Regions from separate parts of the Bacillus sp. MN7755 genome, predicted to be linked through region 2. Evidence: predicted binding sites of a transcription regulator. Region 2 holds the regulator's gene; the other holds the start of a gene.

What was found. Region 2 encodes Rex, which represses fermentation and respiration genes when NADH is low (regulators of the CRP and FNR family bind a similar motif). Its sites were predicted from a motif close to TTGTGAAATATTTCACAA; they were not measured.
Region 1: arcA (arginine deiminase) is a predicted target of Rex. The motif match lies at 3,174-3,191, and genes of this name have one in related genera.

Annotation. Positions count from the first base shown of each region.
Region 1 is NZ_BTRL01000005.1:115,816-123,362, reverse strand. Features, by position in the region: gene ACYVEC_RS03835 (ABC transporter substrate-binding protein) at 1-65, opposite strand, end outside; gene ACYVEC_RS03830 (amino acid ABC transporter ATP-binding protein) at 187-909, opposite strand; partial or broken gene ACYVEC_RS03825 (HAMP domain-containing protein) at 1,120-1,470, shown strand; partial or broken gene ACYVEC_RS03820 (methyl-accepting chemotaxis protein) at 1,840-2,412, shown strand; gene argR (arginine repressor) at 2,566-3,015, shown strand; gene arcA (arginine deiminase) at 3,284-4,516, shown strand; gene argF (ornithine carbamoyltransferase) at 4,547-5,545, shown strand; gene arcD (arginine-ornithine antiporter) at 5,645-7,060, shown strand; gene arcC (carbamate kinase) at 7,098-7,547, shown strand, end outside.
Region 2 is NZ_BTRL01000038.1:8,149-15,695, forward strand. Features, by position in the region: gene groES (co-chaperone GroES) at 1-132, opposite strand, end outside; gene ACYVEC_RS29920 (CPBP family intramembrane glutamic endopeptidase) at 534-1,283, shown strand; gene ACYVEC_RS29925 (YdiK family protein) at 1,280-1,471, shown strand; gene ACYVEC_RS29930 (redox-sensing transcriptional repressor Rex) at 1,501-2,130, opposite strand; gene ACYVEC_RS29935 (ABC-F family ATP-binding cassette domain-containing protein) at 2,318-4,240, shown strand; gene tsaD (tRNA (adenosine(37)-N6)-threonylcarbamoyltransferase complex transferase subunit TsaD) at 4,703-5,719, opposite strand; gene rimI (ribosomal protein S18-alanine N-acetyltransferase) at 5,719-6,162, opposite strand; gene tsaB (tRNA (adenosine(37)-N6)-threonylcarbamoyltransferase complex dimerization subunit type 1 TsaB) at 6,176-6,868, opposite strand; gene tsaE (tRNA (adenosine(37)-N6)-threonylcarbamoyltransferase complex ATPase subunit type 1 TsaE) at 6,849-7,322, opposite strand; tRNA gene ACYVEC_RS29960 (tRNA-Asp) at 7,497-7,547, opposite strand, start outside.

The DNA of each region.
Region 1 (7,547 bases), on a different contig from region 2:
GCTCCTAGTATGAAGGATGTACATAATGTAATACTCGCAACAATGGTTAATAGTTTTCTTTTCATAAAACCCCTCCTATATATTGATCATACGGATGGTTTTAAGTATGTTACTGAGATATTTTATTTGGACAATTAGTTGTGCACCGTATGAATGTATTTCTTTTCATTTGAAACAGAAGTTACATTATAAAACGTTGCGTAAAAATTGTTTTGCTCGTTCATGTGATGGAGCTGAAAAGAATTGTGCTGGCGGAGCGTCCTCTACAATCTTTCCGTCATCCATAAATATGACGCGATCAGCTACATCTCTTGCGAAATTCATTTCATGAGTAACGATAACCATGGTCATTCCTTCTTCAGCAAGTTCTTTCATAACTTGCAATACTTCTCCAACAAGTTCAGGGTCTAAGGCTGAGGTAGGTTCATCAAATAGCATAATTTTAGGATTCATAGCAAGAGCTCGTGCAATAGCAATACGCTGTTTTTGGCCACCTGACAGGAGGTGGGGAGTTACATCTGCTTTATCTTGTAGACCGACTTTTTGTAAAAGTTGATTTCCGATTTCCTTTGCATTTGCTGCTTCTAATTTTTTTACATGAATAGGTGCTTCTATGATGTTTTCTAGTGAGGTCATATGGGGAAAGAGGTTAAAGTGCTGAAAAACCATACCGACATTTTCACGGACTTTGTTTAAATTTGAATGCTTTGGATTAATTCGTTCACCTTGTAAGTGAATTTCACCTTCATCGTACATTTCTAAAAAGTTAAGACAGCGAAGTAATGTACTTTTACCGGAACCACTGGCACCAATTAAAACAACAACTTCTTTTTCATTTACTTTTAAATCAATTCCTTTTAAAACATCAAGTGACCCGAATGATTTTACTAGATTTCGAACCTGAATCATACAAAACCCCCAGTCAAAAATATATTTTACAAATGTTGCCCCTTATTTCTGTTATTAGTCATAAATTGTCAGAATCCTTTATTTTTTTTGGGTGATTTGATATTCAAGGGAATAATGATTTTTAAAATCTCTATATCTTTCTATAATGAAAATATGGATAATAATATATAGGTAGTACTTATATTGCTTATAAAAAGGGGGAAAGAAGAGATGGGAAAAGAAAGGAAGACATTTTCCTTTGGCTTACGTACACAACTTATGCTATTCACTACAGTTTTAGCTTTAATTACATATTCAACAAGCATATTTTTTATTTATGTGGTATATGATTATTTTCAAAGTTATGTAAGTCAAACTGTATATAATATTATCGTTATGTTATTAGGGGTAGTATGGTCTGGAATTTTAGCATATGGAGCAGCCGTATTTTTAATTAAACCGCTTCGAAAGTTAGAGGAGGCGGCGAGAAAAGCGGCTGAAGGAGACATTCGAGAAGATGTTCCGTTACCGAAGACTGATGATGAAATTAAATCTTTAAGTGTTGCATTTAATATGATGCTAGGGAACTTAAGGGGCATGGTAAAAAATATTGATACAACATTTTCGTATACAAACAATCAAGTACAGCAAATTAGAAAACAAACAGGTGAAGCAACGAAACAAGCACAAGGTGTTTCTGAAACACTTGCAGAGATTTCTTCTGGCGCTGAGCAATCAGCGGCATCAATTCAAGCGATTGTTTCTGCTGTTGATACAACAACTTCTATTGCAAGTGAAGTAGAAGAGAAAGCGAAACAGTCTGATGAGTTGTCTTCAGAAATGGTTCAAGCTTTAGGGCATAGTACTCGTGTCTTTACGTCTTTAATTCAAGGTATTCAAACATTGGCGAAAGAAAATGAAGATTCAATGCAAAATGTACAGAAGTTAGAGGAAAGAATGAAACAAGTAGAACACATTGTATCTGTTGTGAGTGAGATTGCTAGTCAAACGAATTTATTAGCACTGAATGCTTCTATTGAGGCAGCTCGTGCTGGAGAGCATGGAAGAGGCTTTGCGGTTGTTGCGGAAGAAGTACGGAAACTTGCTGATGAAAGTGATCATTCTGCAAGAAACATATCGCAGTTATTACGAAACATGCAAGAGGAAGTACAACAAGTTGCAATGAAAATGACAGAACAAGTGAAAATAGCTAAAGAAGAGGCGAAACGTGGGGAAGCTACGGAATTAATTTTAAAAGAAATGTCATCAAGTGTTATGGAAGTAGCCGATGCAACGAAGCAAATTAGTAGTTATATGAATGAACAAGTGAGCCACATTCATCAAACAGGAGCACAAACAAAGGCCGTAGCAGCAATTGCTGAAGAAACGTCAGCTGGTTCACAAGAAGTAGCACGTGTGACGTTGCAACAATCTAAAAATATGGTAGTAATCGATCAATTGTTAAAGGATTTAGAAAAGCAAGCAACGGACTTAAAACAAACAATTGAACGATTTTCAATGTAAAAGAGAAGAACAGAATGCTGTTCTTCTCTTTTTTTAACTAGATTTAATATCTATAGTTAAAAGATATAAACTATGAACGTTTCCGCAACATTCTTTTCTGTCCCTTTCGGATGAAAATTATAGCGAGCTATAATATTAAAAGGGGTGTCTTTTATGAAAAAAGAAAAAAGACAACGATTAATTAAACAATTTGTAAAAGAGTATGAAATAGAGAAGCAAGAAAGATTAGTAGAATTGTTAGCAAAAAAAGATGTATTAGTAACACAAGCTACGGTTTCTCGAGATATTCGTGAGTTAAACTTAACGAAGGTACCTTCTCAAGAAGGATTGATGATATATAAAATTTTCTCAGAAGAACATTTACAAACTGATATAAAGTTAAAGAAAAAATTACGAGAGGTTGTTGTGAAAATTGATTGTGTAGAACAATTAATGGTTATTAAAACATTACCTGGAAATGCACATGTTATTGGTGTTTTATTTGATGAGTTAGATTGGAAAGAAAAAATAGGATGTATATGTGGAAATGATACATGCCTTATAATTTCTCAGTCGAAATCAGATAGGGAGATTTTAGAAGAAAGGTTAAATTTAATTATTTAGATGCAAAATCCTGTTTTTAATTTTTATTAAAAACAGGATTTTTTTGTAAATACGGAAGTTAAATATGCAACATATATGCGTAATATATGTATTTTTTATTAAAAAATCGGGATGGAGTGTTATAAAAATACAAATTAATATGATTTTAAAAAAATAACTTGTTTAATATTTCACAATGATAATGTGGATGATTTCACAAGGGTGAAAGTGCGTAGCATTTATTATGTACTTGTAAGACATCAAACATATTTAAAAGGAGGTACAACAAATGAAGCATCCGATACATGTTACTTCAGAAATTGGGGAATTACAAACGGTTTTATTAAAACGACCTGGTAAAGAAGTGGAAAACTTAACACCAGATTATTTGCAGCAATTATTATTTGACGATATTCCATACTTACCAATTATTCAAAAAGAGCATGATTATTTTGCACAAACTTTACGCAATCGGGGTGTTGAAGTTCTTTATTTAGAAAAATTAACTGCTGAGGCGTTAGTAGATAAAAAACTTCGAGAAGAATTTGTTGATCGTATTTTAAAAGAAGGACAAGCTGACGTAAATGTTGCACATCAAACTTTAAAAGAATATTTACTTTCCTTTTCAAATGAAGAATTAATTCAAAAAATTATGGGTGGTGTACGTAAAAGCGAAATTGAAACAAGTAAGAAGACACATTTATACGAATTAATGGAAGATCATTATCCGTTTTACTTAGATCCTATGCCTAATTTATATTTTACTCGTGATCCAGCAGCTAGCATGGGCGATGGCTTAACGATAAATAAGATGAGAGAGCCGGCGCGTAGACGTGAATCATTATTCATGGAGTACATTATTAAATATCATCCAAGATTTTCAAGTCACAATGTGCCAATTTGGCTAGATCGTGATTATAAGTTTCCAATTGAAGGTGGCGATGAGCTAATTTTAAATGAAGAAACAATTGCAATTGGAGTATCTGTCCGTACTTCAGCTAAAGCAATTGAACGTTTAGCTAAAAATCTCTTTAGCCGACAAAATAAAATTAAGAAAGTGTTAGCAATAGAAATTCCAAAATGCCGAGCATTTATGCATTTAGATACAGTATTTACAATGGTTGATTATGACAAGTTTACAATTCACCCAGCCATTCAAGGGCCAAAAGGAAATATGAATATTTATATTTTAGAAAAAGGTCCAGATGAGGAAACTCTTAAAATTACACATCGTACTTCTTTAATGGAAGCATTAAAAGAAGTATTAGGCTTAAGTGAATTAGTTCTTATTCCATGTGGAGGGGGAGATGTAATTGCTTCTGCTCGTGAACAATGGAATGATGGCTCGAACACATTAGCAATCGCGCCAGGTGTAGTTGTTACATATGATCGCAACTATGTATCCAATACGTTATTACGGGAACACGGAATAGAAGTGATTGAGGTACTAAGTTCGGAATTATCTCGTGGTCGTGGGGGTCCACGTTGCATGAGTATGCCAATTGTTCGTAAAGATATTTAGTATAAATAACGGAGAAAGTAGGGATGAAGTATGTTAATGACTAGACCAAATTTAAAAGGAAGAAGCTTTCTAGCAGAAAAAGATTTTACACAAGAAGAATTGTTATATTTTCTAGATTTAGCAGCAGAATTAAAAGAAAAAAAGAAAAATGGTGTCCCACATCATTATTTAGAAGGTAAAAATGTAGCACTCTTATTTGAAAAAACCTCTACTCGTACGCGTTGTGCATTTACAGTAGCATGTACAGATTTAGGTGCGAACCCTGAATATTTAGGGAAAGGTGATATCCAGCTTGGGAAAAAAGAATCCGTAGAGGATACAGCAAAAGTGTTAGGGCGTATGTTTGACGGAATTGAATTTCGTGGATTTAATCATGAAACTGTAGAATCTTTAGCACAAAATTCTGGTGTGCCGGTTTGGAATGGATTAACAGATATGTGGCATCCAACACAAACACTAGCAGATTTATTAACAATTAGAGAACATGTAGGGAAATTAAAAAATGTGAAGCTCGTCTACGTTGGGGATGGACGAAATAATGTTGCTAATAGTTTACTAGTTGGTGGAGCAATCGTTGGAATGGATGTACGTATTTGTACACCGGAATCTTTATGGCCTGCACAAGAAGTAATTGATTTAGCAAAAAAATATAATGAACAGGTAATGATAACAAGTGATGTGGAAGAAGCTGTTGCGAATGCAGATGTAATTTATACAGATGTATGGGTTTCTATGGGGGAAGAAGAAAAATTTGCTGAGCGTGTCGAGTTATTGAAACCTTATCAAGTAAATATGAAAATGATTAAAAAAACAGGGAATGAAAACGTGATTTTCTTACATTGTTTACCTGCATTTCATGATGTTGAAACGATGTATGGCGAAGAAGTTTATGAGAAATATGGGTTGAAAGAAATGGAGGTAACTGACGAAGTATTCCGCAGTAAACATTCAAAAGTATTTGATCAAGCTGAAAATAGAATGCATACAATTAAAGCGGTTATGGCAGCTACTTTAGGAAACATGGAGTAAAGAAGAAAGGGAGTCTTCCTTTCTTCTTTCTCCTCCTTTAGACACTATCATTCACTATTGCTTTTGTATTGTTATTGCAATTAAAGAGAGGTGAGTGGAATGGGTGAAGATAAGAAATTAGGGTTGTTTACATTAACGGCTCTTGTAGTTGGGTCTATGATTGGCGGTGGAGCATTTAATTTAGCAAGTGATATGGCAAAAGGTGCTGGTGCTGGTGCCATTATTATTGGTTGGGTTATAACAGGAATTGGGATGATTGCACTTGGATTATCTTTTCAAAATCTAACTGTAAAACGGCCAGATTTAGATGGTGGTATTTTTAGCTATGCAAAAGCAGGTTTTGGTAAATTTATGGGATTTAATAGTGCATGGGGATACTGGCTATCTGCTTGGCTTGGTAATGTAGCTTACGGCACATTATTGTTTTCTTCATTAGGATATTTCTTTCCAATCTTTGAAGGTGGTCAAAATGTAGCATCCATTATTGGTGCAAGCGTATTATTATGGTGTGTTCACATGTTAATTTTACGTGGAGTTCAATCAGCAGCACTTGTGAATTTAGTAACTACAATCGCGAAATTAGTACCTGTATTTGTATTTATTGTCATAGGAATCTTAGCGTTTCATATTGATACGTTCCTAGATGGATTTTGGGGGCAAACTGGTTCTTTTTCATGGGGAGCAGTGGGCAGCCAAGTTAAAAGTACGATGCTTGTAACTTTATGGGTATTCATTGGAGTAGAAGGGGCTGTTGTTTTATCTAGTCGAGCAAAAAATAGAAGTGATGTAGGGAAAGCAACGGTTATTGGCTTAATAGGTACACTCATTATTTACATTTTAATCACATTATTGTCTCTTGGACTTATGCAGCAAGCAGATATTGCTGGTTTGAAAAATCCGGCTATGGCTTATTTATTTGAAAGTGTTGTTGGAAAATGGGGTGCTATCTTTATTAATTTAGGTTTAGTCATCTCTGTATTAGGTGCTTGGTTAGGGTGGACTTTGCTCGCTTCTGAAATTCCATATTTAGCGGCTAAAGATGGAGTATTTCCAAAATGGTTCGCAAAAGAAAATAAAAATAAGGCTCCAGTAAATTCATTATGGATAACAAATAGTTTAATTCAAATGTTCTTGTTAACTTTCGTCGTTTCTGATCAGGCGTATAACTTTGCATTCTCTTTAGCATCTTCAGCTATTTTAATCCCATATGCTTTTTCAGCATTTTATCAACTGAAGCATAGCTTAAAGTCTGAAGAAGCAGATCGAAATAAAAATATAATAATTGGCTTGATAGCAAGTATTTATGGCGTGTGGTTAGTTTATGCAGCTGGTTTAGAGTATTTATTATTAACAATGACTTTATATGCACCAGGTATTTTTATTTTTTACAATGTTCAAAAGCAAAAGAGTTCGAAGCAAATATTTACTCGAGTGGAATTAGCATCATCGATAGCAATTGGTGCTTTAGCATTCTTTGCGATTTATGGATTAATTACAGGCGGTATTACTTTATAAAGCGCTGTGAAAGCGAAATCAACTGGAGGGCTGAAATATGGCACGAAGAAAAATTGTAGTTGCACTAGGGGGAAATGCGATACAGTCTGGAAAAGCTACTGCGGGAGCGCAGCAAGAAGCATTGGAAAAAACAGCAGAACAACTTGTGAAAATAATGGAAAATGATGTAGATATAGTAATTGCGCATGGGAATGGCCCACAAGTGGGGAATATTTTATTACAGCAAAAAGCTGCAGAAACGGAAAAGACACCTGCAATGCCATTAGATACTTGTGGAGCAATGAGCCAAGGGATGATTGGATATTGGATGGAAAATGCGATTGAAAAGGCATTGAAAAAACGGAATATAAAAAAAGACGTGGCAACGGTTATAACACGCGTTGTTGTGGATAAAAAAGATGAGGCATTTAAAAATCCAACTAAACCGATTGGCCCTTTTTACACAGAAGAAGAAGCCAGAAGGTTAATGGAAGAAACAAAAGCATTG
Region 2 (7,547 bases):
AGTACCTACTGCAATAACTTTACCCTCTTGTGGTTTTTCTTTTGCTGTGTCTGGTAATACAATACCACTTGCTGTTTTTTCTTCCGCTTGAACAAGCTCAATTACAACGCGATCACCTAATGGCTTTAGCATGAACAATAACCTCCTCATTTTGTTATGTAAATTTTATTTATTAGCACTCAAGTCACCCGAGTGCTAACACACTTATAATAATAAATAATCTCAATTTCTTTTGCAAGTAAAAAAATCATAATTTTTTCGCAAATTACGCTATAAACTTTTCTATATAGAGTTCCTCTTCTTCTACCTTTACTATATGAATCGTTGTTTCCACTACTCGTATGTTACAATATGAAAGGACACCCTAAGTTGTTTTCGCTACAAACACAACTTTCTCCTGTCTTCTATTATAATTTCAAATAAGGATTTACAAAAAAAACATAATTTAAGTAAGGTTTATATCGTAGGTAGCATATTTACATGTTATCCTACCTTATCTCATACACTAGAGTTAGAAAGGATGGTTAAACCATTTGAAAAAACAATATTGGTGGGTTATCGTTACATACATTTTAATGCAGTTATCATCAATTGCTGGATTACCACTTCTTCTGAAAACTGGACTTTATGATAACAGGGGATTTACTAGGGAAGAGAAATTTCAACTCATAACTGGTCACTGGGCGATCATTAGCTTCTTTATTGCATTATGTATCGTACTTTGGTTACTTAGAACAGATATTCGCGACAGACATTTAGATAAGATGCGTTCTACTGTTCCAGCTACGATTGGTTGGATTTTTATCGGGTTCTTCTTAGCATTTTTCTCGCAAAGTATTGCTGGCATGATCGAAATGTATGTATTAGGTATTAAACCTGGATCTGAAAATACAGCGAGACTTATGGATATCGCAAGAACGACACCTTGGTTCCTTATCGTTATTTCTATAATCGGACCTATTTTAGAAGAAATCGTATTTAGAAAAATTTTATTTGGTACACTTTATAAGAAGTTTAACTTCTTTATTGCCGCTATCATTAGTTCCCTTGTATTTGCGGCGATTCATTTTGATTTTACTCACTTATTGGTATACACCGCTATGGGGCTCGTATTCGCCTTCTTATATGTAAAAACGAAACGTATTATCGTTCCAATTGCCGCTCATGTTGCAATGAATACATTAGTTGCAGTTGCTCAAGTTTTAGTAAGTAACGAACAAATTCAAGAAATGATTAAAGAAGCTGAAAAAATGCAAGGCTTTATCGGAGGATTTTTAGTATGAGAAACTCACCATTGTTCATGGCTGCATTGTACTTCCTTCTAGGATGTATCTTTACACGCTTCGCCATTACGAACGTAACAGATACAATCTGGAATATGTGGACAATACTATTTGCAGTTATGGCAACGATTGATTTTAATTTGGCACTTCGCCTTATCTTAGTTAAATTCACAAAGAAAAAACAATAATAAAACGCAGAGGTCGCTTCCTCTGCGTTTTATTGTGGATAATTTTTCAAAAAGTAAACAAGTGTTTGTAACTCCACTGCTAAATCAATATGATGAATTCTTATATTGTCTGACACATTTAAGCGTGCTGGTGTGAAATTCAAAATACCATGCACATTTGTTTCTGCCAATCTATCGGCTACAGATTGCGCTACTGTAGCGGGTACTGTTAATATTGCCACTTGTATATCAGTTGATAAACGTTCTTCTAATTCATCTAAGTGATATACAGGAATGCCTCCGATTTCTGTTCCAACTTTCTCTTCACTAACATCAAACGCCATTTCAATTTTTGTATTATTATTTTTCGTGAAATTATAATGTAAGAAAGCGGTCCCTAAATTACCTACTCCAATAAGCGCTACACGTGTTATATCATCTTGGTCGAGTGTTTCACGGAAAAATGATAATAAATAATTTACGTTATATCCATATCCTTTTTTCCCTAACGCTCCAAAGTATGAGAAATCTCTTCGAATTGTTGCGGAATCAACCTTTACCGCTTCACTTAATTCGGCTGATGAAACACGTTGCTTACCAGACAGAGATAAGTTTTGGATAAATCGATAGTATAGAGGCAATCTCTTAGCAGTGGCTTGTGGAATTTTCTGCTGCTCCATATAACCTCTCCTCTCTTCCTATCTTTATTCATATGCTTTAATCAAATACAGAAGTTTAGCACTTATTAAATTCCTTGTATAATAGAAAGAAGAAGTATTCTCTCTGTATTTTAAACTATACACTATTTTTAGTATGATTGAGAAATATAAACATGGCAAAGTTAAGAAATTATTTGAGGTGAAAACATTGATTTTATTACAAGTAAACGCGCTTTCGAAATTATACGGTGCAGAAACGATTCTTGCAAACATAAAATTGGAAGTTCAAACGAAGGATCGTATCGCATTAGTCGGACGAAATGGAGCCGGAAAATCTACATTATTAAAAATAATAGCTGGTGAGCTATCTCATGATGGTGGCGAAATTATAAAACCGAAAGATGTCTCAATCGGATATTTAGCCCAAAATACCGGGTTAGAAACGTCTTTAACAATTTGGGATGAAATGTTAACCGTCTTTACACACTTGCAACAAATGGAGACAAAGCTTCGAAGGCTAGAGCAAGAGATGGGAAAAGAAGAAAACTTTTCAAACGAGGCTACATATGAAAGATTATTAGCTGATTATGACCAATTGCAATTAGATTATAAAGATCAAGGTGGCTACCAATATGAAGCAGATATCCGTTCGATTTTAAGTGGTCTTGGCTTCCCAGTTGAAACGCACCAGACGACGATTTCCACATTAAGCGGTGGACAAAAAACACGATTAGCTCTCGGTAAATTATTATTAACGAAACCAGACCTACTTATTTTGGACGAGCCTACAAACCATTTAGACATCGAAACATTAACATGGCTTGAACAATATTTACAAGGTTATCCTGGCGCAATACTAATCGTTTCCCATGACCGTTATTTCTTAGATAAACTCGTTACACAAGTATATGAAATTTCGAATAAAGAAAGTAGACGATTTGTTGGTAACTACAGTAAATATTTAGACTTAAAATCAGCACTATACGAGCAGGAAATGAAACGTTATGAAAAACAACAAGATGAAATCGCTAAGCTGGAAGACTTCGTTCAAAAAAATATAGCTCGTGCATCTACGACAAAACGTGCGCAAAGCCGTCGTAAACAATTAGACCGAATGGAATTATTAACAAGACCATTAGGTGATTCTAAGTCAGCTTCCTTCCACTTCGATATTGAAAAACAAAGTGGAAATGACGTTTTACAAGTAAAGGATGCAACCATCGGATATGATGAGGATCCGATTATTGAACATGTAACAATGCGCTTAACTCGCGGGGATAGTGTTGCTTTAGTTGGTCCAAACGGAATTGGAAAATCCACATTATTAAAATCACTTGTGAATAAGTTACCCCTATTAAATGGTGATGTTTCTTTCGGATCCAATGTATCTGTTGGCTATTATGATCAGGAACAAGCTAACTTAACATCTTCGAAGCGCGTATTAAATGAATTATGGGATGAATATCCTCTGCAACCTGAAAAGGAAATTCGCACGATACTAGGTAACTTCTTATTCACAGGGGATGATGTACTAAAACCAGTATCTTCTCTGAGTGGTGGACAAAAAGCTCGGTTAGCCCTTGCAAAACTTATGATGCAAAAATCAAATTTATTAATTCTCGATGAACCTACGAACCATCTTGATTTAAATAGTAAAGAGATTTTGGAGAATGCTTTAATCGATTATCCAGGTACTCTTCTATTTGTCTCACATGACCGCTACTTTATTAATCGTGTAACGACAACCGTTGTTGAGTTATCAACAGAAGGTGCACAGGAGTATTTAGGGGATTACGATTACTACGTTGCAAAGAAAAATGAGATGATCGAACGTGCGGAATTAGAGCAAGAAGATGAAGCACCGGTTCAAAAGACAGTTGCACAAGAAAAATTAAATTATCTCGAAGAAAAAGAGCGCAAAAAATTAGAGCGTCAACGTACTCGAAAAATTGAGGAGCTAGAACAAAACATTGTAGTATTGGAAGAAGAAATTGCTACGTTAGAAGATCAACTTTGCTTACCAGAAATATATGCAGATTATGAAAAGGCTAGTGAAATTACAACAAAAAAACAAACACTACAAGAGCAACTCGATGCTTGTATGGCAGAATGGGAAGAATTGCATTTATAAGAGTATGAATAAGGAGGATGTCTCATAAGTCGGGATTTTTGACTATGTGACATCCTTTTTGTTTTCTAGAGCGAAGCAACGTCATCGTACATGAACGTTTTTTGAATATGTCCATCGTAACTGGAACTATATCAACGATTCGACACCAAGTATCGATTTACCGACAAAGTTTGACATCTATACCAATTCGCAAATTAAAAGAAGATTATCTCGAAATATCTTTTCAGATATTCACCATTATTTTATTTCCCGAAAAAGGATATATTCAAAGGTCAGACTTCGTTTGATTTATCCACAACGTTATACACATATCCACCTTTAATATATAAACACAGAAATAACTTTTCCACATTATCCACAATCACTAAAAAAGTTATTAACATTTTATATACACAGTAAAAGCCACATTATCAACAGATAATATGGCTTTTATCCACAAGCTGTGGTTAATTTTGTGTATAACTATGCTTCAATATCTAATCCTGGATTTGCATTTAAAGCTAATGTAGCACGTTTTCCTTGTTCATATGCAATCGTACCTGCCGCTGCAATCATCGCTGCATTATCTGTGCATAAAGATAACGGAGGAATAATTAGCTCAATATTTTCTTTTGGCGCAAATTCTGCCTCCAAACGTGTGCGAAGTCCTTTATTCGCAGCAACTCCACCAGCGAGAAGCAGTTGTTTTACATTATACGCTTCTGCTGCACGAGATGCTTTCGTTACCAGCACATCTATTACACTCTCTTGGAAACTTGCTGCTAAATCTTCCGGTGCAATTTCGATTCCTCGTTGTTTTGCGTTATGCACAGTGTTGATAACTGCTGATTTCAATCCACTAAAGCTGAAATCATACGAATCCGGTTCTAGCCATGCACGAGGCAAATCGATTGTTGGTTCTCCTTCGTGTGCAAGGCGATCAATATGAGGCCCCCCTGGATATGGCATGGATAACGTACGAGCTACTTTATCATATGCCTCTCCAGCTGCATCATCTCTTGTTTCACCAATTACTTCAAATGAACCATGCTCTTTCATATAAACAAGCTCTGTATGTCCACCAGATACAACAAGTGATAGTAGTGGGAACTGAACTTCTTTTACTAAACGGTTTGCGTAAATGTGACCAGCGATATGATGAACACCAACTAGAGGAATATCATGTGCAAAAGCTACTGCTTTCGCTGCATTTACCCCTATTAAAAGCGCTCCTACTAAACCAGGCCCTTCTGTTACAGCAATTGCATCAATATCATCAAATGTGATATTTGCTTCTTTTAATGCTTCTTCTAACACAACTGTAATTTCTTCTACATGATGACGGGATGCAATCTCTGGTACAACTCCACCAAAACGTTTATGACTTTCAATTTGTGATGCAACGACATTCGCAATAATTTCCGTTCCATTTTTAACAACCGCTACTGCTGTTTCATCACAACTTGTTTCAATGCCGAGTATAATCGTATTTTTTTCCATTATATATTCACCCACATTACGAGACCATCTTCCTGATTGTCTGCATAGTATCGTTTACGAATTCCACCATTTTGAAATCCGTATTTTCTGTATAACTGTTTTGCTACTTCATTTGATACACGTACTTCAAGTGTCATCGTTTTTACTCCTAGAGCTTTCGCTTCGGAAATAACTTCTTTCAATAAAGCATCTCCTAGCTTCTGACCTCTGTATTCTGGTAAAATGGCTATATTTGTTATATGTAATTCATCAATAATTATCCACAATCCACAATACCCAATTACACGACCATCTTTTTCTAGCACAACATAATGTGCATGTTCATTCATCGTTAACTCACGGTGAAAGGCATCTGCAGTCCAAGGAGTTGAAAAAGATGCTACTTCAATAGCTACAATTTGAGCAATATCATCGAATTCCATCTTTCTAAATATCATATCCATCTTCTGCAAGCTCCTACTTGTTTTGACTTTCTAACCACTTTGTTTCAGCTTCAGCTAAACGAAGATAACTAGGAACAAATGAATGTACATCTTGTTCTGCTTTTTGTAATCCTAAGAACGCTAACTCACTTGGTCTTGGGTTATTTTTAGTGAAAGGAGCAAATACAGCTTGATCGCCTAAATGTTCGATAATTGTTTCTTTGTGCAGTTTAACATCGTTACCAATAAATAAAACAGGCTTTCCTTTATCTTGTAACATTTGCAACCAGTCTACAATAAGGATGATTCGGTCTTCTTCTATAGAAGTTAAATTCTCTCCTTCATATGTATATAAGCCAGTATAAATTTGTCCACGTCTTCCGTCGAATAAAGGACAGATTAGTCCATTAAAATTAACACCATTTGCAGCTACTACTTCTAAACTTGATACACCTACAATTGGTATTTGAAGTGACCAAGCTAATGTTTTCGCAGCTGTAACACCTATGCGAACACCTGTATACGATCCTGGTCCAGCTGCTACAACAATTTTAGTTAATTCTTTCGGCTTTACACCGCATTCTTTTAACAGTTGTTCTACAGCTGGCATAAGACGTACAGAATGGTTTTTTGTTAAATTCGTAATGATTTCCCCAATTACATTTCCTTCCTCAATAAGGGATACGCCCATTACGTAATTTGAAGTATCAATTGCTAGTACTTTCATCTTGTAATAGCTCCTCACATAATCTAATATATCGGTCTCCAATTGGCTCGAGCACAATTTTTCTTGTGTCATCTCCAGCATGGAATAAACTAATTTGTAACTTTTCATTTGGTAAATATGCTTCTATTAAATGAGCCCATTCTACTACTGTAATTCCTTCACCGTAGAAATACTCATCAAAACCTAAGTCTTCTTCACTTTCTGCTAAGCGATACACGTCCATATGATATAGCGGTAATCTTCCTTTATATTCTTTAATGATATTAAAGGTAGGACTATTTACAACTCTTTTCACTCCAAGACCTTTTGCTAGTCCTTTCGTAAAAGTCGTCTTACCAGCTCCCAGATCTCCTTCTAAAATAATTACATCTTGTGCCCCGACAAGTTCACCTAGTTTTTCTGATAATCTTTGTGTTTCCTCAGATGATTTTGTTGTTATTTCATATTTACTCACAGACTTCACCTACTTTACTCACAATGTTCTCTGCTCTTTATTATACAGGTTTTAAATATATAAAAAAGTCCTTAGGAGTTTTCCTAAGGATAGTTTGACTGTCTTTATTAGTTTTTTGTTAAAACAAATAAAAAAATACGAAACAACATGTTTCGTTCTTTTCTTTATATAAAATGGCGGTCCCGACCGGGGTCGAACCGGCGATCTCCTGCGTGACAGGCAGGC